Regions from separate parts of the Eremococcus coleocola ACS-139-V-Col8 genome, predicted to be linked through region 3. Evidence: predicted binding sites of a transcription regulator. Region 3 holds the regulator's gene; each other region holds the start of a gene.
The links. Region 3 encodes Rex, which represses fermentation and respiration genes when NADH is low (regulators of the CRP and FNR family bind a similar motif). Its sites were predicted from a motif close to TTGTGAANTANTTCACAA; they were not measured.

Region 1: a site for Rex is predicted at 1,337-1,354, ahead of HMPREF9257_RS00035 (NAD(P)H-dependent flavin oxidoreductase). Genes of this name have one in related genera too.
Region 2: a site for Rex is predicted at 1,009-1,026, ahead of HMPREF9257_RS01730 (class II fructose-bisphosphate aldolase). Genes of this name have one in related genera too.

What each region holds. Positions count from the first base shown of each region.
Region 1 covers NZ_AENN01000001.1:6,654-8,929, forward strand. The annotation lists gene HMPREF9257_RS00030 (MFS transporter) at 1-58, opposite strand, end outside; gene HMPREF9257_RS00035 (NAD(P)H-dependent flavin oxidoreductase) at 202-1,146, opposite strand; gene HMPREF9257_RS00040 (mechanosensitive ion channel domain-containing protein) at 1,430-2,221, opposite strand; gene lepB (signal peptidase I) at 2,231-2,276, opposite strand, start outside.
Region 2 covers NZ_AENN01000006.1:36,129-38,404, forward strand. The annotation lists gene HMPREF9257_RS01725 (sugar-binding transcriptional regulator) at 1-895, opposite strand, end outside; gene HMPREF9257_RS01730 (class II fructose-bisphosphate aldolase) at 1,056-1,895, shown strand; gene HMPREF9257_RS01735 (triose-phosphate isomerase) at 1,907-2,276, shown strand, end outside.
Region 3 covers NZ_AENN01000017.1:59,101-61,376, reverse strand. The annotation lists gene HMPREF9257_RS07035 (MBL fold metallo-hydrolase) at 1-566, shown strand, start outside; gene HMPREF9257_RS07030 (redox-sensing transcriptional repressor Rex) at 947-1,600, shown strand; gene HMPREF9257_RS07025 (helix-turn-helix domain-containing protein) at 1,677-2,276, opposite strand, start outside.

The DNA.
Region 1 (2,276 bases), on a different contig from region 3:
TCATTACAGCTGTCATTATAACCGCTGGAATGACCCGCCATTGTTTAGTTTCAGACATTAATATTTTACTCCTTGCATGATAAATTACATTAGCTCTTATTTTACCTAAATATTACTATCCTATCAAATTAAAGAGTATAAATGTAAAAAAATAAAAACAACCGAGCTCTTAGGCCCGGCCGTTTTTTAGAAGGCTAAATATTAGATTTTTTTACTTTGTAAGCTATCAATAACTTCGTTAGCTTCAGCAAACATTTCTTCAATAATTTGTTTAACTGGTTTTACTTCTTTAATAATACTTGCGATTTGACCATAAGTAACAATTTCGTTTTCAACATCACCAGTTGATGCAGCTTTAACTAATGAAGGGATAGTATAAGCTTCTAATTTTTGGAAAGTCATACCTTCTTCTTTATCCATAGCGATATGTTTTGGAGCAGCCGCATTCTTTTCAATACGCATTGGCGCACCAGAATTGCTACCTGATAATACAGTTGCTGTATCATTTGCTTTAACTACGGCTTGTTTGTAGTTATCATGAATTGGAGCTTCAACAGACGCTACGAAGGCAGTACCAACTTGAACCCCGTCAGCACCTAAAGCATAGGCTGCAGCCACACCATGACCATCTGCAATACCACCTGCACAAACAACTGGAATATGATCAACCGCTGCAACAGCTTGTTGGCAAAGTGTAAATGTAGTAGCCGTACCTACGTGTCCACCTGCTTCAGTACCTTCTACAACAACCCCATCAGCACCATTGTCTTCCATTTTCTTAGCCACACGGCCAGAAGGAACAACTGGGAAGATAATACCACCAGCATCATGAATTGGTTTGATATAAGGAACTGGGTTACCAGCGCCAGTGGTAAAGAATTTAACGCCTTCTTCTAAGAAAATAGGAATAATATCATCAGCGTTACCAGTAATAATTGCAACGTTGGCACCAAAAGGTTTATCAGTTAATTCTTTGATTTTACGGATATCTTCACGTACTGCTTCAGGTTTAGCACCAGCAGTTGCTAAAATACCCATACCACCTGCATTAGAAACTGCAGCAACTAATTCTGGACGAGAAACCCCACCCATAGCTCCACAAAAGATTGGATATTGAATACCTAACATTTCAGTTAAACGACCCATTATAACATCCTCCTAAAAATTTATTTAAATCCTAGAGTGACAACAACATTGAAACCTGAGGAGTAAATATATATGTTATTCACTTCACAATAAAATCATACCACCATTATGAAAGCGTGTCAATTTATTTTGTGAATTTTTCACTTATCTTTATTAATAGCATTTTAAGAAATTTTAATAGATAATTATTTTGTGTAATGATTTACAATTTGTTAACAATTCGGCTGGTTGGATAAGCCAAATCTACTTGATCATGACTGGCTATATATTCCAATACCTCTTCCTAAATATTATTTTCAATTTCTCGTCGAGTTCGAGGATCACAAAGAAAACGCATGGTTAAGTTTACACCAGACGGTTCTACTGTGGTATACACGATTGGTGTAAAATTATTATAATAGATCATATACTTTCGGGCAGCATTCTTAACTTCTTGTTCTGCATCCGCTGAAAAACGTAAAGCGTGATGATCAACAATTGCAGAAAAATCTGTCTTAGCTTGGCGCCAGTCTGATTCGAAAGTTAGCACTATCGATAATTCATTCCAAATATAAGCAAAGCCCTTGATATCATTAATTAAGGGGTATTGAAAGATAAAGCGGTTAGGGATATCAATGATAGAACCTGTACTCTGTCCCCCTTTATTTGAATCATACAACTGAACTAATGAAAACTGAAACAGTCGAATATCAATGACATCTCCTTTTTGACCATTGATTTCAATCCGGTCCCCCATCCAAAAAGGACGCCGAATAATAATAAAAAGCCACCCGACCATGTTAACAATAATGTCACGTAAGGCAACAGCTAGACCCGCAGAGAATAAACCTAAGAAGGTTGAAATAGAGCCTACCCTACGAAACCAGATAAAAATTAAGGCAAAAACAAAAATAATAGACCCAATATAATTGACCGTCTTACGGCTACGGTATAGTTGATTATTATCCAAATTAAAACTAGCCAGTTTGCGATTAATTAACCGAGTGATTAATAGAATAATGCCTAAAATGATAAAAGAAAGCAGGACCTGGCTTATCCAAAAGCGGTCCTGCAATAAATCATTGATAAAAGCCATATAAGCCCCCTATTCTTTACTGTCAACGCTTAAAGAAGAGAATTCAGAGAGTGGC
Region 2 (2,276 bases), on a different contig from region 3:
CAATATAATCAACAAATCCTTTGTTCAATAGTGCTTTAAAACTAGGAATTTTCTCTTTTCCCACACCAAAAAGAAAAGTCCGATTCATCAACTCTAAATCATTTAAACTAACCCCAATCATCCGATCTGAAACCGAGGTATTCACCTTGTTTCCATACTGATCAAAGAAATTTCCAAGTATGTCCCCTACTGCTCCATGATTTGAAATTTCTTCTCTTTCAGCTTCACTAATATAACCGAGACGACGATAGGTGGAAGATTCAATCGGATTTCCAATCCCAATTAATGCAAGATCCACATTCTTGGCCTTTTCAATGATTAATTTGACAAACTCGGTTTCACTAAAAGATTCATAAACTCTTTGATTTTCAGCAATAGCAGGCGCATAAAAATAATTAACCTTACATTGATATTTTTCAGCTAACTGAAATGCTAAATGATTAGAATGATACTTTATATCTTGAATTCCTATCCCACCAATCAGAGGCACAATATCAAGATTTGGAATATTCAGAAATGAAGCTGCTTGAACAAACTCATACATAGTTGTCCCCCAACCTAAGCCTAAGCTGTTAATTGAACCAAGCTTCTCTTCAATAAACTCAGCAGCTAAACGTCCAACCTCTCTTTTTCTTTCAGCTATAGACCCATTTGCTTCAGTAATTAAAACGGTCTGGATATTATATTTATTCTCAATAAACTTTGCCTGTTCAACTGTAGACATTGTCGATTGCCTAATCGTAATGGAAACAATTCCTCTCTCTCTTGCTTCTTTTAAGAGAGAATTTACGGTGGCCCGTGACATATTAAGTTCTTCCGCTATCTGTTTCTGGGTCATTTCCGCATCATAATATAATATAGCAATTTTCACTAATAAATCATCCCGGTTATACATACTTTCTCCTTTACTTTTGTTCAAAAATTTTAACGATTAATTTATATAATACATATTTTTTTGACAAATGTCTAAAACAAAAAATAAATGGAGAAGATATCTTGAAAACATGGTAGTGAATACTTACACTAAGAATGTACCTAAAAAAGGAGGTCATATAATGTTAATTAATTCCAAAGAATTATTGCTCTACGCTAAAGAAAACCATTTTGCAGTCCCGGCTACTAATTTTATTGATTTAGATTCCGCTAGAGTCTTTGTGACCACAGCAGAAGAAAGAGGCTTACCTTTAATTTTACCATTCGCTCAATCCCATAAAGATATTCTATCTTTAGAAGAAGCTGCTGTTATCGGTAAATTACTAGGTGAACAAGTTTCAGTTCCAATTGTCTTACACTTAGATCATGGCGCTGATAAAGATTATATTTTCAAAGCCATTGACCTTGGCTTCACCTCTGTCATGATTGACGCCTCTCAAAAACCATTTGAAGAAAATATCAAGGTGACCAAAGAAGTAGTGGATTACGCTCACACCAAAGATGTAACAGTTGAAGCAGAATTAGGTCATGTTGGGGCTAATGACTACTCTGAGTCTTCATATATTACTGATTCTATTTATACAGAAGTTGATGATGTCATTGAATTCGTTGACGCAACTGGAGTAGATTCTCTAGCGATTTCAATAGGTACTGCTCATGGTAACTATAAAGGAGAACCAAAGATTAATTTTGAACGGCTTGCAGAAGTGGATAAACTTACTTCGATACCCCTTGTTTTACATGGCGGTTCTTCTTCAGGTGATGCTAACCTAGAAAGATGTGCCCTAAATGGCATCGCTAAAATTAATATTTATACTGATTTCTTGAATGGTGCCCTCAAAGAAATTAACCAAGGTAGCTATGAAAACTATATCGATGTTAAGAACTTAGCTAATGCAGGAATGAAGAAGGTATTAAATCATTATTACGATGTTTTCCACACTCAAGCATTTAAATCCTAGGAGGTTTTGTTATGTTGAACGTTAATACGCCATTTTTTATTTTTAATCCAAAGTCTTATCTTTATGGAAAAGAATTACTCGAATTAGCTAAAGTTGCAGACAAGGCGGCAGAGCAACATCCTGAAATCACTGTTTTTGTAACAGCTCCATTTGCAGATATCTCTGCAATCAAGCAAGCGACCAACCATATTATTGTATCAGCTCAACATTTGGATGGAATTGAACCAGGACGAGGCATGGGACATGTCCTCCCTGAATCGCTTTATGAAGCAGGTGCCCGAGCATCATTTATCAATCATGCCGAACGTCCCCTTTCATTCTCAGAATTAACAAAAGCTGTCCACCGTGCCAAAGACTTAGGCATCATTTCAATTGTTTGCG
Region 3 (2,276 bases):
ACTTACATAATGATCATATGTCTGGTTTAACTGCCCTAAAAGATGGGGAAATAGTTTCTAAGTTCCCAAATGCAAAAATTTATGCTGAAGCCCGAGAATGGTATGACGTCCGCCATCCTAATTCACGGACTAAAAATACTTATTTAGACTTTAATTGGAAACCTGTCCAAGACCAAGTTGAAACCTTTGAAGACCACCTGTCTTTAGCGGATGGAGCTATTGAAATGTTCCATGTGGGTGGTCATTCACGCGGCCAATCTGTTGTTCGTTTACACCAAGATGGCGACTATATGATTCAAATGTCAGATCTCTTCCAAACTGTCGCCCAAAATAACCCTGGCTGGGTCACAGGAGTGGATGATTATCCAATGGATGTCATTTCCTCCAAAGAAAAATGGTTTGAAGAAGGGATTAAACATAATTATAAATTTTTTCACTATCATGATCCTTACTATACTTGGATTCAATACAATCCTGATGGTAAAGGCTATGCTGACTTTCAAAAACGGAGTCGAAAACCTTTAATTGAGTGGACAGATGATTTGAAGGATCCGGCTGCTAAATAAGTAAAGATTATTAACTAAGTAGGTATAAATTTAAGGAGTGGGACAGATGTCTCACTCCTTTTTTATATCAACTTACTTAAAGTATGGGATAATAAGATAAAAAAACAAAAAATTAAAATATAATGTGAATAAATCACAAAAAGCAAATTTTATTGAGACTTCTATCATAAAAATATTGCTAGCGGTTTCATTCTTGTTAATTATAGCTTAATGATTATGAAAACTATAGGGGCCGTTTTCACATAAAAATTGTGAATAATCAGAGAATAAGGTTGTAAATTCACAAAAAATTAGTTATTATAAATTTATGGTAGTTCAACTATTAATCTGAATAATCAAATTATTTTTAAAATATTAAATTGTGAAAGAAGGTTCATAATATGGTAAAACCTATTCCGCGCGCAACTGCTTTGCGCTTACCTATTTATCATCGTTACTTACGTTTTTTACAAAATTCTGGTAAAAAAAGAGTTTCATCAACTGAATTGAGTGAAGCTGTCAAAGTAGATTCAGCCACCATTCGGCGCGATTTTTCTTATTTTGGTGCCTTAGGTAAACGGGGCTACGGCTATGATGTTGACTATTTAATTGATTTCTTTACCCGAATCCTTAACCAAGATCGTCTAACCTCTGTCGGTTTAGTTGGGGTGGGTAATTTAGGGAATGCTCTCTTAAATTATAATTTCCGTAAAAACCACAATATTCGTATTTCAGCTGGTTTCGATATTAATCCTGAGATTGTAGGGACGATCCATTCAGGCGTGCCTATCTATGCCATGGATGAATTGGAACAACAAATTCAAGACCAACAGATTGAAATCATGATTGTAACAGTTCCGCAAGAATATGCCCAAGATGTGGTTGGCCGCCTAGTGACTTCGGGTATTAAAGGTATTTTGAACTTTACTCCTTTACGTTTCCAAGTCCCAGAAAATGTGGTCGTGCAAAATGTCGATTTAACCAATGAATTACAAACTTTGATTTACTTTATTGATAATAATATTCATGGCAACGGTGAATTACCTGAGATTTAGATAATTTATAAGAATAAAAATAGTGGGACTAGGCAAAAAGGCCTAGTCCCACTATTTTTTCGTTCAGACAGAATCTTTAACGTTTTTTACTGAAGCTATCACCAATTAATTCAATGACCCCTGAAAAGGCACCCGCAAATGGCCAAATGACCCAGGACCAAGCCCAATTATCTGTATAAAGGGAATAGGCGATGTAGACCATAGCAATGAGTGTCCAGTAAGCACCAAAGATAGGGCCGGACCAACTTCTACGGCGTTTACTTTCTAGTGAATAATCTTCTTCTTGCAAGAGTTGATCATAGGCTTCCCGTTGGTCGAGTGTCTGGACGATTAAATTGACCCCGATTGCTACTAGAGCTAAGGTCATAATAATAAAAATACCCACATTTGTTTTAGCCTGATCAAAGAGTTCAATCATCAGAATTGGGATAGCCGAAACAATACACAAACCGATACCTAGGATGAGTCGAAAAACATATTGGTCGTGGCTTTTTTCTTTCAGGTCACGAGCTAGGTTAGTCACCCCATATTCGGTATCAATCATTTCTTTTTCTAAGAAATCAAACTTAGCTACTTTCTGATTGGCAAAAATAATTAACCCAACCCCTATCGCAACTGCTAGTAAGAGAGTAGCCACTCCAATGAGGGTAGCCATATCTTCACTGAGAGGGAAGTT